DNA from 3 places in the Paenibacillus odorifer genome. Region 3 is predicted to be linked to each of the others. Evidence: riboswitches for the same ligand, from Rfam matches in the RefSeq annotation. Region 3 holds a riboswitch; each other region holds the start of a gene.
What was found. A riboswitch is a leader RNA that binds a small molecule or an ion and turns the genes downstream of it on or off. The one in region 3 is predicted to bind thiamine pyrophosphate.
Positions count from the first base shown of each region.

Region 1: linked by a shared signal. The riboswitch ahead of PODO_RS02070 (ABC transporter substrate-binding protein) and the one ahead of PODO_RS12430 (ABC transporter ATP-binding protein) in region 3 are both predicted to bind thiamine pyrophosphate.
Region 2: linked by a shared signal. The riboswitch ahead of PODO_RS09190 (thiamine phosphate synthase) and the one ahead of PODO_RS12430 (ABC transporter ATP-binding protein) in region 3 are both predicted to bind thiamine pyrophosphate.

Region 1 is NZ_CP009428.1:471,089-476,930, forward strand. Features, by position in the region: gene PODO_RS02050 (hypothetical protein) at 1-248, opposite strand, end outside; gene PODO_RS02055 (ABC transporter ATP-binding protein) at 478-1,311, opposite strand; gene PODO_RS02060 (ABC transporter permease) at 1,346-2,107, opposite strand; gene PODO_RS02065 (thiamine-binding protein) at 2,104-2,397, opposite strand; gene PODO_RS02070 (ABC transporter substrate-binding protein) at 3,143-4,192, opposite strand; TPP riboswitch at 4,354-4,464, opposite strand; gene PODO_RS02075 (magnesium transporter CorA family protein) at 4,623-5,842, opposite strand, start outside.
Region 2 is NZ_CP009428.1:2,181,437-2,187,278, reverse strand. Features, by position in the region: gene PODO_RS09200 (thiazole synthase) at 1-620, opposite strand, end outside; gene thiS (sulfur carrier protein ThiS) at 676-879, opposite strand; gene PODO_RS09190 (thiamine phosphate synthase) at 918-1,523, opposite strand; TPP riboswitch at 1,639-1,740, opposite strand; gene PODO_RS09180 (SDR family oxidoreductase) at 1,828-2,700, opposite strand; gene PODO_RS09175 (GDSL-type esterase/lipase family protein) at 2,937-5,003, opposite strand; gene PODO_RS09170 (AraC family transcriptional regulator) at 5,313-5,842, shown strand, end outside.
Region 3 is NZ_CP009428.1:2,903,526-2,909,367, reverse strand. Features, by position in the region: gene PODO_RS12455 (Fur family transcriptional regulator) at 1-49, opposite strand, end outside; gene PODO_RS12450 (S-layer homology domain-containing protein) at 368-1,024, shown strand; gene PODO_RS12445 (amino acid ABC transporter ATP-binding protein) at 1,120-1,872, opposite strand; gene PODO_RS12440 (amino acid ABC transporter permease) at 1,886-2,554, opposite strand; gene PODO_RS12435 (amino acid ABC transporter substrate-binding protein) at 2,608-3,444, opposite strand; TPP riboswitch at 3,667-3,770, shown strand; gene PODO_RS12430 (ABC transporter ATP-binding protein) at 3,969-4,664, shown strand; gene PODO_RS12425 (ABC transporter permease) at 4,645-5,421, shown strand; gene PODO_RS12420 (ABC transporter substrate-binding protein) at 5,418-5,842, shown strand, end outside.

The DNA of each region.
Region 1 (5,842 bases), 2.4 Mb from region 3:
GTAAAAATCCCGTAGAATGAGCCGAATCTGGCCCAAAGCAGCAAATCAACGGTATATATCCCGTAGAATGAGCCGTATCCGGTCCGACGAAGCAAATCAACGGTATAAATCCCGTAGAATGAGCCGAACCTGGCCCGAAGCAGCAAATCAACGGTATAAATCCCGCAGAATGAGCCGAATCCGGTCCGACGAAGCAAATCAACGGTATAAATCCCGTAGAATGAGCCGAATCCGGCCCAACGAAACAAATCAACGGTATAAATCCCGTAAATGTCCCCAGCCCAACCCGGTTACTATCCATTACCAACACGGAGGCCGTTTTCGCCACACATTTAATGTGATCCCTACTATGATGAGTGAAATTTGTTAAATGAGCAGATACATCCGCACCAATTGTAAATATGTTAGGGAATTTATCGCTGCAAATAAATAACTGACACCGCTATACCAGCGATATCAGTTTACAGTGCTTAGCGATTAAGCTAGCGGCTGCCTATTTTTAGCTTGTTCCTCTCGCATCCACTGTGACAACTGGCGTTTGAGCTTAAGGAACTCGGGAGAGTCCGTAATCTCATCACGGCGTGGCCGCGGAAACGGCACATCGACTGTATGCAGGATGGAGCCGGGGCGGCCGGAAAATACATAGATACGATTAGAGAGCAGCAACGCTTCTTCGATGTTGTGAGTAATGAACAGCACAGAGCGGCGATTCTCTTCCCACAGCTCAAGCAGCCAGCGCTGCATTTCACTGCGAGTTAGTGCATCGAGTGCGCTGAAAGGTTCATCCAGCAACATTAGCTCCTGCGGAGCGAGTAATGCTCTGAGAAAAGCTGCACGCTGCTGCATCCCGCCAGACAGCATATGCGGATAAGCATGTTCGAACCCGCTTAACCCAACCTTGGCAAGCCACTGGCGTGCTTCCTCGCGGGCTCCATCCCGCAGTGCGCCCTTGATCTCCCCAGCAAGCAGCACATTATCCTCAATCGTACGCCAAGGAAAAAGAGCAGGCTGCTGCGGCATATAACTAATTTCACCGCGTTGACCTGTAACGACCTTACCGTTCATGCGGATCGTGCCTGCATCGGGTTTCACAAGGCCGCCAATCATATGGAATAAGGTGCTTTTTCCGCAGCCGGAAGGACCAACGATCGAAACGAATTCTTGTTGCTCTACCTTGAGAGAGACATTATTCAGAACTTTTGTCTCACGGCGACGATGGAAAAAAGATTTGGAGATGCCGCTCACTTCAAGGGCGGGTGCCGCGGTATGAGCTTCAGGAGAGCTGGTGACTTCTGTTGTTCTGTGTTGCATTTGCATCGCTTGAGACATACAGGCATCTTCCTTTCTATGAGTTACGGCGCGGCTTCCAGCGAACCAGCCATTTTTCCAGCAATGCAATAATAGCAAAGAGTACAAGACTTAAAAGTACAATAATAACAATAGCGACAAACATCCGATCCGTACGATAAGCGGATTTCTGCAGAAGCATATAATAGCCAATACCCTTATCCGCGCCAATCCATTCAGCGACCACGGCGCCCATAACCGCATAAGTAGCAGATATTTTTACACCGGAAAATAGTGCCGGGATAGAAGAGGGCAGCTCCAGCTTGGTAAAGATTTGCCACTTGCTTGCGCCAGCCATTTTCATATAATTCATCATGACCTGATCACTTTGGGCCAGGCCGCCCATCGCAGCGACAGCTACAGGGAAGAAACATACTAGTGTAATCAGCACGATTTTGGGCAAAAGACCAAAGCCGAACCAGATAATGAGCAGGGGGCCGAGCGCGATGGAGGGAACATTTTGACTCAGAATAATGAGTGGATAAAAAGCCCGTCTAGCCCAAGGCAAAAGATGCAAAAGCAAAGCGACGATCAGACCTACCCCCGTACCGATGGGAAAACCAATTAAAGTGAGCCGCAGCGTAGCCATCGTATGAGCCCAAAGACCAGAAGCGTTACTGGTGGATTCACGGGCAATATCAGCAGGACTCGGCAGAATCCAGGATTCAATATGAAATACAGATACAGATAGCTGCCATACGGTTAAAAAGAAGACGACCGCCACAAGGGGCGGCCATATTAGCTTCCAGGTCGATCTCACGGCCGATATTTCTCCGTCAATTTATCCATGCTGATTCCGTTAGGATTATGAGCGATTTTGATCTGCGAAATTACGCTTGGACTGCCTGCTTCGATCAACGCCTCTTGCATCTGACGCACAACCTCCAGCAGCTCGCTAAGCTCACCTTCCATTGTGGTTTCCAGCGGATTCACCTGATGTTTAACACCGGATTTTTGAATGACCTCAATCGCTTTATCTACGTATGGGATGGAATCCTCATTGTTCGGAGTTTTTGGAATTACTTGAATGCTTAGTAGGGTGTTAGCCACAATAATCAATCCTCTCATTTTATATGGTAAGTTCAAAAAGCCAACTTTGATAACGAAGTAATTCAGGAAGCAAACTCGACATCGAATCTTGAACGAACTTGGGAAGTCCGGTACTCACGTAGCACATCACTACGCTCCGTTCCTCCTTCCTCAAGTAACGTCCAACCTTCTTGGTTCTGAAAGCTGACTTTTTGAACTCTTAAATTATAAGGTAAGTTCAAAAAGCCAACTTTGATAACGAAGTAATTCAGGAAGCAAACTCGACGTCGAATCTTGAACGAACTTGGGAAGTCCGGTACTCACGTAGCACATCACTACGCTCCGTTCCTCCTTCCTCAAGTAACGTCCAACCTTCTTGGTTCTGAAAGCCGTCTTTTTGAACTCTTAAATTATAAGGTAAGTTCAAAAAGCCAACTTTGATAACGAAGTAACTCAGGAAGCAAACTCGACATCGAATCTTGAACGAACTTGGGAAGTCCGGTACTCACGTAGCACATCACTACGCTCCGTTCCTCCTTCCTCAAGTAACGTCCAACCTTCTTGGTTCTGAAAGCCGTCTTTTTGAACTCTTAAATTATAAGGTAAGTTCAAAAAGCCAACTTTGATAACGAAGTAATTCAGGAAGCAAACTCGACGTCGAATCTTGAACGAACTTGGGAAGTCCGGTACTCACGTAGCACATCACTACGCTCCGTTCCTCCTTCCTCAAGTAACGTCCAACCTTCTTGGTTCTGAAGTCCGCTCTCTACTCCGCCGGTAAAAAATCATTACTGAATGCACTAGCAGCATCCAGCGGTTTATCCAGCAACTTCAGATCGTACATCCAGTCGCCATAATTCTGCCAGACCTCGGTTTTTTGCTCGCCCCAGCGGGCAGCATCGTCCTTGTATTTTGGGCTAAGCCATTTTTGACTAGCTAGGACAAGGTCGGCGTCCAGGTCAGGAACGGCCTTTGATAACATACCGGCAGCCTCTTCCGGATGATCAATGGCATATTGATAACCTTTTGATGTGGCTTTCATGAAGGCCTTCACCAGATCAGGATGATCTGCAATTTGCTTCTCACTCGTCGTCAGCACAGGCGTGTAATAATCGAGCTGCGGCGCATAATCCTTTAAGTACAGCATATCCAATGGCTCGCCACGCAACTCAGCCTCAACACCAGTCCAAGCGTAGAAAATCCAGGCGAAATCAATGTCACGTTTGACGGCGGTAAAATAATCAGCTTCACCGATACTGATCAGCTTCACCTTTTTCACATCGCCACCTTCAGGATCCATGATAGCTTTCATGGCTGCTTCTTCCGCCGGTGAGCCCCAGCCTCCGTAGGTTTTACCTTCGAAATCCTTTGGTGATTTAATATTGCGATCTACTGGAGCAGCGAATCCCGACGTATTATGCTGAATAATAGCTGCTATCGAGACAAGGGGTACGCCTTGTAGACGGGCTAGTGTTAATCCTTCTTGGGCGCTGATGCCAAATGCGGCTTCGCCAGAAGTAACCATAGTATCAGAACCCGCTGCGCCTGGCTGAACGATCTCGACGTCCAGACCTTCTTCAGCGTAGTAACCAAGATCCTTAGCTACGTATAGACCGGTATGATTTGTGTTCGGTGTCCAGTCGAGTGCGACTTTAACTTTGGTGAGCTCTTTTGGAGCATCCGTCCCAGCCGCAGCAGTTGGATCAGTAGCATTTGCTTTGTTTCCGGCTGTATTCCCAGTGTTGCTGCCGCATCCGGCAATGGCAAGAATGAGTACACAGGTGAGGCACAACGTATGTGCTTTTTTAAGGTGCATGTCTTCTTCTCTCCTTTAAGGTTACAAGAATCCCGTCTTCACAACATGAACCGTAAAGTGTAGTATGTACGTTTTTCTACATCTTTTAGTGATCTTACAAAAAAAGCGCCCCGAGTGATCGGGACGCTGGCTTGGCGCAAGGTTAGTTAAGGTCACAGGGACCAGAACCAATTGGCGATTCCTACGCTGGCATTATCCAGATCAGGTATAAGGGTCAGTATCTTGTGGGATACAATCTCAGCCGGCCAATTCCAGCACCCCTGGTTCTATGAAGTTAACGGGTATTTCTATGTGCAATATAAGTAAGCATAAGTTTTGTACCCATACTTTATATCTTATATTTCTCGCATACGGTGTATTATAGACGGCTGTACTCGGAATGTCTAGTAGTGCACTCCTGAATTTTTCCAATCCAGTAGTTTCTTTTTTGCTAGTCTAGATCTTTATATTTCTTGCGGTGACGCCGTTTAAGCTCACTAACCAGCGCCCCTAGCGTGAGGACAACGCTGATCAGAATCCCGCTCATGATCACGAAGAGGGCAAGAAATTCAAAGGGAGAATAACCAATCATTTTACTCCATTGAATCTTTCCATCCAGATCGTCAATGACCTGATTCATGCCGTAAATCCCGCTTACTACCGTAAATACAGTGAGAATCATCAGCAGATTATCCCGTCGCTTGGACTGAAACTTATCCTGATACTGAAACAGGTCATTTAAGGTTTCTTTCACTTCCTCGAACAAAGCATCGTTTCCGTATACTTTACGCAGCTGAAGAAATATCTCCCGGCCCTGCGACTGGGAAATCAACTCCAAGAAGTAGAACTTTGCCGAGAACTTATTGATGGAGTAGATTAGATTGTCTATTTCCTCATAATCATGATTAATCCGAAGTCGGGAGTGCATATTGGCGAGCTTTAGCAGAACGATTTTATGGAAAATATTGAGTAAAAATCCGTAATAATATTGCCCGTACATCTGGTTGGCTAGACTAACAGCAATCTCCTGTTCAGCGCGGGTCATGCAGCAAAAGGTCTGCTCATTCATCATATAATACGTGTCTGGACCCCAGCGATTATAGGAGTGTTCATGACAATAGTTCGCAATATACGCTGGATCGCTGGCACTGGCATAGGGCTTTCCGTTGAGATCAATTCCATCAAGCTGTGAGGCGCGATAGCGCAGATTTACACTAATCTCATCAGAGCTTTCTTCATTCTGAAAGCCATAAAAAGCTTGCACCTGCATTCTTTCATCTACGAAAAAAGGAAGGGTCTCGAAATAAGCCCCATTGATATCCGATTGATCCAGATATGGCTCCAGTCCATCCACCAAATTTCGGAAGACAAAATCCTCTACCATCTCATAGGTCTGTTCCCCGCAATGAATATAAGTGTAATCATCCTGTATGAAGGTATTCTCTAGCGCACGGAAACGATCCGCGAATTCTAGGGCAATACTAAAGGGAATTGAATCCCCCTCCAGCTGGACACGTATCGTCACGAATCCAAGCTGAAAAGGACATATGAATATATCCGTCGAGAGAATTTTGAAAAATATAGATTGCTGCGGAATCTCCAGAATGCAGTCGAGATTATTTACTCTGGAAAAACGGCGAAACGAGTCGGCATCCTTCCTGCGTGGAAAAA
Region 2 (5,842 bases), 720 kb from region 3:
GTATTAAGCAGAACAGCAGCGGCCCCCATCTCCATTGCTTCCGCCGCTTCCGAGGGCTTGCCAATTCCGGCATCTACAATAATCGGCAAATTCACTTCTTCAATAAGAATACGCACAAGCTCCTTGGTGCGCAGGCCGCGATTCGTCCCGATCGGCGCACCAAGCGGCATCACAGCAGCAGCACCGGCATCTCTCAGACGTAAAGCAGCCGAAAGGTCCGGACTCATATAAGGCAATACTACAAAACCCTCCGCTGCTAAAATCTCTGTAGCTCGTATGGTCTCCAGATTATCTGGAAGCAGGTATTTCTGATCATTGATCACTTCGATCTTGACCCAGTTCCCCAGTCCCGCAGCTCTTGCTAATCTCGCAATACGGACTGCCTCTTCCGCTGTGCGCGCTCCTGAGGTATTAGGCAGAAGAGTCATATGGCCGGGAATGTGGTTCATGATATTTTCTGCTCCACCTTGCGGGTCCACTCGGCGAAGCGCTACAGTAATTACCTGAGAACCAGAGCTAGCAATCACTTCGGGGATCAGCGTATTCCGGCTATATTTTCCGGTTCCGATAAATAATCTACTGGTTAATTCGATGCCGCCAATATGTAACGGGTCATGCATGAAATTACCTCCCTTTGGTTCTTATAAATTTCTCAAAATTCTTTACCGCTCCATCTCAACCCCCACCAACAAAGTGCACCAGTTCCAAACGATCATCCTCGCTCAGAGCAGTACTTTCATAATTCTCCTTACTGACAATTTCACCATTCAGCTCAATGATCATCAGACGACCCGACCACTCAGGAAGACTGATCAAATCAGCTATAGTTTGAATACCACCAGAACACTCTGCGGATTTCCCGTTAATCAACAGCTTCATTCTGAATCCCCCCCTTCGCCCATGCTTTTACCTCCCGGCTATGAATGAACCGCCTTATGAATAGCTTTGGCGGCCTCATAAGGATCATCCGCTCCGCAAATACCGGACATCACAGCAACTCCTGCCGCACCTTGCCTAATGATCTGCGCCGCATTAGCGGGACCAATTCCGCCAATCGCAATTACAGGAATAGAGCTAGTCTTCACCGTTTCTGCAAGCAGCTCTAACCCACGTGCGGGCAGCCCTAGCTTGCTCGCCGAGGGAAATACATGGCCAAACAAGCAATAATCAGCTCCCTGCTCTGAAGCATTCGCCGCTTCTTCCGGAGAATGAACCGATCTCCCCAGCCAAAGCTGAGGTGCAATTCGCCGGGCTGTAACCGGGCTCAGACTGTGCCCAGCCAACTGAACACCCGCGGCACCAGCTGCCAATGCTACATCGATCCGGTCATTGATTATCAGTTTGGTAGCGGGTATACCGGCAGCCAACAGCTCCTGTGCCGCAGAGAGCAGTTCGCGTGCTGGACATTGCTTCTCTCTTAAGTGAATATAATCGACCCATGTCTGCACCGTGACAGCCAGTTCAACAAATTGTCTCAACTGCTGCTTGCCGTCTGATATTAGATGGATCTCAGCTTGTACCACTCGCGATCTCCTCTCTCTCACTTCCCTGTAGGTCAGTAAAAAACAAAAAAACTGCCCCCGTAAGGAAGGCAGTCAGAATCTGTAAATAGACGGTACTACAAATAGCCCGACAACAGAAATTCGTTCTCCACTTCCCTACGCTGGTCTTAACCAGATCAGGTTCAAAGGGTCCGGAAATCCATTCCGTCTCAGCCAATCGGCACCCCTAGTGACATAAATATACAATTTTAAAATGCTAACGTGGTTTATAGTAACATATTTTTTTATTGAAATACACCCATTTATTCACATTAGCTGTACTAATCTAACCGTTTACTACCTCGCCACCATTTACATGAATAACCTGTCCAGTCACATAACTGGAATCGTCAGAGGCAAGATATACATAGGCTGGCGCCAGCTCCTCTGGTTGTCCAGGCCGTTTCATAGGCTGCGTGCCTCCAAACTCGCTAACCTGCTTCGCATCAAAGGTAGAGGGAATTAGCGGTGTCCAGATTGGACCTGGTGCTACACCGTTTACCCGTATGCCCTTCTCCGCCAGATTCGTGGACAAAGATCGTGTGAAACTCAGGATAGCTCCTTTAGTTGATGAATAGTCCAGCAGCTGCGGGCTTCCGCGATAAGCGGTAATTGAAGTTGTATTTATAATTGTAGATCCTGCTTTTAAATGAGGCATAGCTGCTTTTGTTAAATAGAACATCGCAAATATATTCGTACGGAAAGTACGCTCTAGCTGCTCGGAAGTAATATCCTCGATCTTAGCTTGCGGATGTTGCTCCGCCGCGTTATTGATGAGAATATCAAGCTTTCCTAAGCCCTCTACCGTCTGTTTAATAAGATCCTTACAGAATTTCTCGTCACCGATATCACCTGGAATTAGGATACATTTGCGGCCTTCCTGCTCGACCTGACGTTTAGTTTCCTCTGCATCTGAGTGTTCATTAAGATATGAAATGACCACATCAGCACCTTCTTTAGCAAAAAGCACAGCAACTGCACGCCCAATTCCGCTGTCTCCACCGGTAATCAACGCCGCCTTGTCTTGCAGTTTACCTGCTGCTTTATAATTTGCCGGCTCGTATTTGGGCAGCGGCGTCATTTCACTCTCAATCCCTGGCTGATGATGCTGCTCCTGTGGGGGTAAGGTTTTTGTAGCTTGTTTATTATTGCCTGACATCTTCCCTATCTCCTCTCGTTAAGCAAATTGATAGTTAACTGATCATCTTAGGATGGCACAACAATGCACGTTTATACGCTGGGTTTGTCATTTTCTTAAATCGCTTTACGAATCTTACTTACCACAATGCAAGTAGAAATAAACAACCGTGGATGTAAACTGCTGTAAGTGGAGAGGACTTCACTGCATACAAAAAGGCACAGCACCGCTGCTGTGCCTTGAATTGTTCACCCTAACTATTTCAAAGAAGAAACATGATTTTCTGCATTCACTTCATGTTCCAGTACCCACATAAAATAAAGAGCCTTAGCTGCTTTCTCCCGGGTCACTATGGCTTTAGGTTCTAGTTCTGTCCCATTGACCATTTGACCTCTAGCAATCCCCACTTCAGATCTAATAAGCCCTAATTCATAAGCACTTTTCACTTTTGAAATTAAAAAGGGAGAAATGTCCGCCGTATCAACCAGCTGCTGCCAGGATACAAGTGGATAGTACATCGCTCCTCTAGCTCCTGGATCCAGATTGAAATCATAACCAGGATCTCCTGGCACTACTGCTGTGCCGTTATAATCAGTCATGTACTTAGGTTTATTAGCAAACTTTACTTGGTAAACATCATAGAGAATAGCACCCATCGTTTCACGTGACAGCTTACCTTTCGGATAATAGGCAAGATCTGATCTTTCCACTTTCATTAACTTAGAAATACTGCGTGTGAATTCAGCAACTGTCATCTCCGTATCTGGCTTAAAATTCCCTTGACGGTCTTTGCCCATTACTCCCAGCTGGATTAATTTTTCAATTTGATTGCGGTAATAAGCAGCTTCCCCGGTCGTCGTATCATTAGTTATTTCCGGAAAAACCTTATCCCAGTTGCCTGTTAGTGCCGCATGCTTAACGTTCCCTTTAAGATAAGCAGTAATGGAGGCAGCAGTAGAATCGCCAGTAGCACCTTTCTCTACAAGCTCCGTAACAATCATCCGCGAAAATTGTTTGGCGAGCGCTTCTTTAAAATGAGTCCCATCGATTTTCTTTGAAGGATGCCCGTTAGCGTAACTTCCGTCATTTGTTTTGCCTGGCGTTTCTCCGGCTTCAATTGACATGAAGAGGGCTGTTATCGCTTCTACTCCGATCTCGTTATAATATTTCAGACTTTCCGAGTTAAGGTCAATAAGTGTAACTCCAGATTCATCTGCAACCCGTTTAAGAATATCTACAAACTTTCTTGATTTAAAAGAATTCTCATAGATATATCCCGGACTTGCATTCCCTTTAATTCTGGACATTGGCGTTACCAGTACCGGTATCATGCCCCGGGCTTGGATCGCAGGGAGATAAACTTCTTTAAGGTAGTTTTCATACATTGCCTCAGTCGAACCTCTGCCGTAACGTCTGAACTCATCTGCACTCTCATCATTGTGTCCGAATTGAATAAACACATAATCCCCAATGCTGCCACTCAGTAAAATGTCGTTAAGTCGACCTTCTGTATAGGCATTTTTAAACGAGCGTCCTCCCATGGAATAGTTAGTTACACTCACTTTATGTTGATTAAACATACTGCCAATAATCTGGCCCCAACCACTCATTGGCGCTTCGTCGAAGGTGTAGGACTTGACCGTGGAATCTCCAAGTATAAATAAATTCGGAAGAGCTCCAGCTGCTCTATGCTGTGGCAAAATCGGTTCCAGTATGATCTCCTCAATCCCCACAGCTGTGTTCACTTTGTTCGGTTCAATCTCAATATCTATATGGTCACGGCCGTTTACATACGTATAAGTCCACTCTTTCCCTTTGGCTACAGCCGTATGCTTGACGGGTACAAGCTTTGCCGCGTCCCAATGTCCACTTTTCAACAAGCGGCTGGTCTGCATTCCTGATACTGACACGATCCCATCCTCTGCGTCAGAAGTCGTTTTTACATATACGTTGTAGGTTCCAGGGGAAGCATCCATTCGAAACGCCATGCCGTAGTTATTATAATTATCCTTTTCAGATTTAGGTTCAGCAAAAAAATAAGATTCTGTGATGAAAAAACCTGTTCCATCGGATGTAATTGAATCGGTATGCACTTCTCTAGCGGGTAAAGCGTTGGTCTCTTGGACAAAACCATAACCTAATGATGAGTCATACAATTGCGCACCGCGATTAGGATCATACCTAACGGATTGATACCCTGTTTTAACTTGGTTTGTAAAATTGAGCTTGTATGCGTTTGCAATTTGGATTGGAGGTTGCCCCTCTACCCCATCTTTAATAAGGGCTGCCTCTGTTATACCGTGAGTAAGAGTCAATGAAGCCATAAGTAAAGAAGATAAGATTAGTATATCCCTACACAGCTTTCTCACTTCATTACACTTCCTTCCGTTTCTCGAAGTACTTACCTAGGTTCCTCCATTATCCCTTTTCTCTAAAGTGATTCAAATGATGATTTCATTCTTTTTTTTGACCTTTTGTAACGTAAAACTTGGAATTGATCAACGGCTCACACTGCAAAACGGTCATATGTATAGGTATCCTTGATATAATTAAGAACATCCCTATTGATCCTAAGGAGGAGAACTCCTATCGCTTACAAAGTCAGCTTTCCGAACATTATAAGTACACTGCAGTTGATCGGTGTTCATTATCGTGTAGCAGAATCTGGGTGGGCATACCCTGATCATCATCACAAAATCTTCGAACTATTGTATTGCTACGATGGCAACTCCCATCAATATGTAGAAGGAAGCTCCATCGCCTTTGGTAAAGGGGATTGGTTAATCATTCCGCCTGGCTTACGTCATTATGTAGTTAATTCAGGCCTGAGCAACTATATCTACCTCTCCTTTCATTTCGATATTGACGATTTAAAGTTTCGTGAATGGTTTCAATCTCAGGCTGTACAGAAATGGAATAACCAACAAATGCAGCGTTCGGGATTAAATCACCAGTTGGAACATTTGGATGAATTTATTAAGAACAATATTCTCGCCAGGACGGCATCCACTGGATTTCCCGAGGAAATTGAAGAAATGATCCTTGTAAAAGAAAGGCTTCGTTTGCAAGCGATCATTCTGATGATTTTGACTGAACTCATTGATGTACAGCTCTCGAATTCAGAGAATTCCAACACAGCGAGACAAGCAAACTCTTTGTACGA
Region 3 (5,842 bases):
TATATTTTTGCGCCGCAAACAATTGACTGATATTTGATATTTGATCCATTTGGTCTCCTACCTTCCCGGAACGATTTAACATCCGTACCCTCTGAGACGCTCCTATTTATGCAGTTTGGACAAACCATAAATAGTAATCGTTACGATATAATCATAACAAAATTAACCACGAATGAAAAGAGCCTGACATCATTATATCATTTCATGCCACTTATCCAAAGTACTACACCCCAATCTGGCCCATATTTCTATTAAAATCTACTTTTTCGTGAAATAATACAGATTAGACCGCAACCTTTCCATAATTTACAACGTTAAAGGAGTGACAAAGGCTAAGGAGCCTATCCATACAACGAGGTGAAAAGACATGAACATGAAAAAAAGCACACTAGCAGCGATCACAACCGTAGCCATTTTCTCCTTTTCTTTAGGTGGTCAGATGTTTGCAGCTGGGAACACCTTTAAGGATATTGATAACATAAACGGCAAAGAAAAAATCATTTCTTTAAAAAATCAAGGGTTAATTAAAGGTGTCAGCGAATCTCAATTTCTCCCTGGCTCTAAGGTAACTACAGCCCAAGGGATTCAGTTTATCTCCGGCGGTCTCCAGCTTAGCCTCGCGGCCATTGATTTTAACAAAGCTCCTGTTGCCAGCGGCTTGTTCACAAAAGTAAAAGACAAAGCCTGGTACGCTGAAGCCTTTATCAATGCTTATTACAATGAAGTTAAGCTTCCTAAAGACATTGATCCTAACCTCATTATGACCAAAGAGCAATTCACTAACTATCTAGTGCAAGCGATCGAAGGCGTTGGCAATCTGCCGATGATCAATATCGTTCCAGTAGATATCGCTGATGAAGCTTCTCTGACTCCTGCGTATCAAGGCAGTATTCAGCGCTCCCTGAAATACAAGATCAATAGCCTGGATGCTAACGGAAAGTTTAATCCAAAAAGCGAACTCACCCGCGCCGAAGCAGCGATTATGCTCTACAACGCTTTGGAATTTCTGAAAACTGGAGTATAAGCCAAATTTCAGATACTCTTCTCATTTGAATAATCTACACATGAAAAAGCAGCTCCGGATGATTCCCGAGCCGCTTTTTCGTGTATATTGTCTTTCTACTCTTCTTCACCATTCAGTCTGTTCAGAAATTGCAGAGCCCGGGGATTCTTCGGATGCTCCAGCACTTCTTGCGGAGTCCCTTGCTCTAAGATATGACCACCATCCATCAAAATGATCCGGTCCGCTACATCGGCGGCAAATTTCATCTCGTGGGTCACAATCACCATAGTCATACCTTCTGCCGCTAATTGTTTGATAACCTTAAGCACTTCCCCTACCAGCTCAGGATCGAGCGCCGAAGTGGGCTCATCAAACAATAACACTTCTGGATCTACTGCCATAGCCCGGGCGATGGCCACTCTCTGCTGCTGTCCACCTGACAGCTGATGTGGATAGTTATCAGCTTTATCTGCCAAACCCACCTTAGCCAGCAGCTGAAGCCCCCGCTTGCGCGCTTCTTCCTTGGATCGTTTCAGGACAGTTACCTGTCCCTCCATCACATTGCCAAGCGCAGTCATATGCGGAAATAAATTATACGATTGAAAGACCATCCCTGTTTTCTGACGAAGGGCCAATACGGAATTCTGAGGAATTTTCTTATGATCTGTAAAATTGATGGTGATATCACTGAGCGACAGGCTGCCTTGATCCGGGATTTCCAACAGATTAAAACAGCGCAGCAGTGTAGTCTTCCCGGAGCCAGATGGCCCAATAATGACAAGTACCTTTCCATGCTCCATTTTCAGATCAATACCCTTTAACACTTGGAGTGCGCCGAAGGATTTATGCAAATTAATGATTTCAATCACAAGTATCTCTCCTTTAGGTCGCAGAGTAACGATCGAGTCGTTTCTCCAAGTAATTTTGCAGCGCCGACAGCACAGAACAGAACACTAAATAAAACAATCCTGCTTCGGAGTATACCAGCAGAGGCTCATAAGTGGTAGAGGCTACCTGCTGTGCGGTTCTAAACATCTCCGTATAGGTGATGATCGCTGCAAGCGAAGTATCTTTAACCAAGCTAATAAAGGAATTGGACAACGGCGGTACAGAAACGCGCGCAGCTTGTGGCAGAATTACGCGGCGCAGAGCCTGCCCACGAGTCATCCCGACTGAGAAGGCAGCTTCCCATTGGCCTTTATGTATCGACAGGATAGCAGCGCGTACGATTTCCGATGAATAAGCCCCTACGCTAAGGGTAAATCCAATGGTGGCGGCAATGAAGGGGTCGAGTACAATACCAACAGCCGGCAAACCATAAAATATAATAAATAGCTGCACTAACAATGGGGTTCCTCGAATAACCCACACATAAAAACGGGCGATTAGCTTCGGAATTACCCACGGTGAAAGACGTGCCAGCGCGGTTAGGATCGCCAAAATCAATCCAAGCACAAAGGAAAGTAGCGCCAACGGAATGGTAAAAGCCACCCCGGCTTTTAGCAGGGGTAGCAGTGTGTCTAAGAAAATTTGTATTTTGCGGTCATCCATTATTCAGACATCCTTTTTAGCTTCCAGGCTTAATTAGCCTTGCTAGCCTTGTATTATTTTGAAACGTCAGCTCCAAAGTATTTCTCGGAAATTTTCAAGTACGTTCCATCACTCTTCATCTCTGTAATCGCATCACTGACCGCTTTCACCAGCTCATCATTACCTTTCAGGAATACCGCGGCACTTTGTGATCCTTCAGGAATCTCATCAACCACTTTAATTTTTGCATCTGGTTTTTGTTTTTTCAGATCCAGATAAGACAAGCCATCATTCACAGTTGCATCAATACGTCCCGAAGTCAGCAGGTCCATCGCTTGATTGAAACCGTCCGTAGCTACGATTTCAGCACCGTTCTCACGAGCGATGTCGGATAAGTTACTTGTCAGGGATTGTCCGGCTTTTTTACCCTTAAGATCGGCAAAGGTCTTAATATCCTCATTGTCTTCGCTCACAATCAATACTGCTTTGGATACGATATAGGGTTCAGAGAAATCATATTTCACTTTGCGATCTTCGTTAATGGAAACTTCATTAAAGATTACATCAAACCGTTTCGCATCCATTCCAGCGAAAATACCATCCCACTGAGTTTCAAAAAATTCAGCTTTAACACCTAAACGCTTTGCTACTTCTTCAGCAATTTCCACGTCAAAACCAGTCAATTTCCCCGCAGTGTCATGATAAGTAAAAGGCGCATAAGTCCCTTCTGTACCTATCCGCAATTTGCCGCTGGCTTTCACAGCCTCCAAACTGTTTTGCGCTGAAGATGCTGCTCCACCATTCGTTCCAGCTGTAGGTTCAGCAGCCGTATTGGTATTCGAATTATTGCCGCAAGCCGCTACAAGGACCACGGTTAACGCCAATATAATAGTTAAACTCCATTTTTTCATTATTAAATCCCCTCTCTCTATCCGGTTTTTTTCCGGTAAATTGAATAGTACACTGCCATCACATGATCGTCAATACTTTTTTCCGATTATATACATCGGAATTATAATATTAACTAGATTCCTACCTATATCTTACCCAATCTTGGATTAATCCTTCACTTCTTTCTCTCTTTACTTCTCAGAAAGATATGGTATATTTATAAACAAATTAATATGGACCTGTTATTTCACTAGGGGAGTCGGCCGACTGAGACGGAGCTTCAAGCTCCGGACCCTTGGAACCTGATCTGGATCATACCAGCGGAGGGAAGTGGAGCAGAATTTTCATCAAGCATGTTAAGTGTTATTATGCAGAATGAACTTTTTGACCCATTCATTTCCTCTGGAAATGGATGGGTCTTTATTTGTTTAGGCGCTCCACAAAAATTTTAGGAGGTTAGATCATCACGACCATTTTATCTATTCAAGGCCTAACCTACTCTTTTCCGGAATCTGAGCACCCCCCTGTATTCGCAGATCTATCTATGGATATCAGGCAAGGGGAATTCGTCTCCGTAGTAGGTGCTAGCGGATGCGGGAAAAGTACATTTTTCAAAACGATTGCCGGTTTACTCGAACCTACTCACGGAAAAATAAAACTCTCTACGCACCCGTCAACCGCTAGTCGTTTAGGTCAGATCGCTTATATGCCTCAGCAGGATTTATTGCTGCCTTGGAGGACAGTGCTCGACAACTGCCTTTTGCCTTGGGAGATCAAGCCCAGATTCAATAAACAAGAAACGATCACTCAGATTCGGGAAATGTTGACCCGCTTCGGCTTAGCAGATGTAGAGAAGGCTTATCCCCATGAACTTTCGGGTGGAATGAAACAGCGAGTCGCATTTCTGCGCACCTTAGTGGCTGGAGGCGGAACTGGTCTGATGCTGCTGGATGAGCCCTTTGGCGCTCTCGATGCCATGACCAAACGCGAGATACACCGTTGGCTGTTGGAGTTATGGGGTGAATTGAATCAGACGATTATGCTCATCACTCATGATCTGGAAGAAGCACTATTGCTCAGTGACCGGATTTATTTATTATCTGGCGGTGCGCACAGCGAATTACAGGAGATCGTTGTGGATCTACCAAGGCCAAGACATTATAAGATGAACTATGAACCCCGGTTTATAGCACTACGGGAAGAGTTGGAGCGAAGATTGCATGCAACCTATACCTTTTAAAAAATATCTAGACAACTATGGTCCCTTCCTTCTTCTGGTACTGCTCATTCTTGTAATCTGGGAGTCGGCTGTTCGCCTTCACATGATTCCAGCCTTTATTCTCCCTGCACCTTCCTCTATTGGAATCGCATTGATCGAGCACAGGCAATTATTATTCGGACAGCATTTATTGGCAACGTTACAGGAGATACTGGTGGGTTTTGTCCTTTCTGTTATTTGTGGTGTATTGCTGGGCACTGGAATGTTCCTGTATCGCCCCATAGAAAAGGCCATCTATCCCTTTCTTATCATTAGCCAGACGATCCCATTAATTGCGCTATCCCCCATTTTTATTATGTGGTTCGGATATTCGCTGTGGAGCAAAGTGGCTGTGGTGTTTTTGACGGCTTTTTTTCCAGTCGTAGTGAGTACATATGATGGACTTCGTACAAGTGGCCAGACTTACAAGGACTTATTATTAACATTTGGTGCAAACCGCTGGCAGCTGCTTGTCAAAACCCAAATTCCACTGGCGTTGCCTGCTTTTTTCTCTGGCTTAAAGCTGTCCATTGTATACTGCGTCATCGGAGCTACTATCGGGGAATGGCTCGGCGGCAGTAAAGGACTCGGTTACTTCAGCCGCAGAATGGCCGGAAATATGCAGAGCGATGAAATGTTCGCGGCTGTATTTCTGCTGTCCGCGCTTGGTGTGGTGCTTTTTCTGGCGATAGCTTTACTCGAACAATTATTTTTAAAGAAAAGAGGATCAAACCAATGAATCATTTAAAATCCCCACAACGAGGACTTATTTCTGTATTTCTAGTATGCACACTTTTGCTCTTAAGCAGCTGCGGGAAGGCAGACAAGATAAATAACAACTCCCAAACCGATCCCTCCAATACCGAAAATAAGCAGTCACACAAGCTGACGATTATGCTTGATTGGTATCCCAATGCCGTTCATTCCTTTCTATACGCTGCGCAACAGCAAGGTTTTTTCCAAGAGGAAGGTTTGGATGTCGAGATCAAAATGCCTGCAGACAGCAATGATTCCCTAAAGCTTGTTGCAGCGAATCAAATTGATCTAGCGCTCAGTTATCAGCCTCAGGTACTTATGGCACGCGGCGAGAAAATCCCTGTACGTTCGATTGCAGCAATCGTGCGGCATCCACTGAATCATCTGATGGTTCCTCAGGCTGG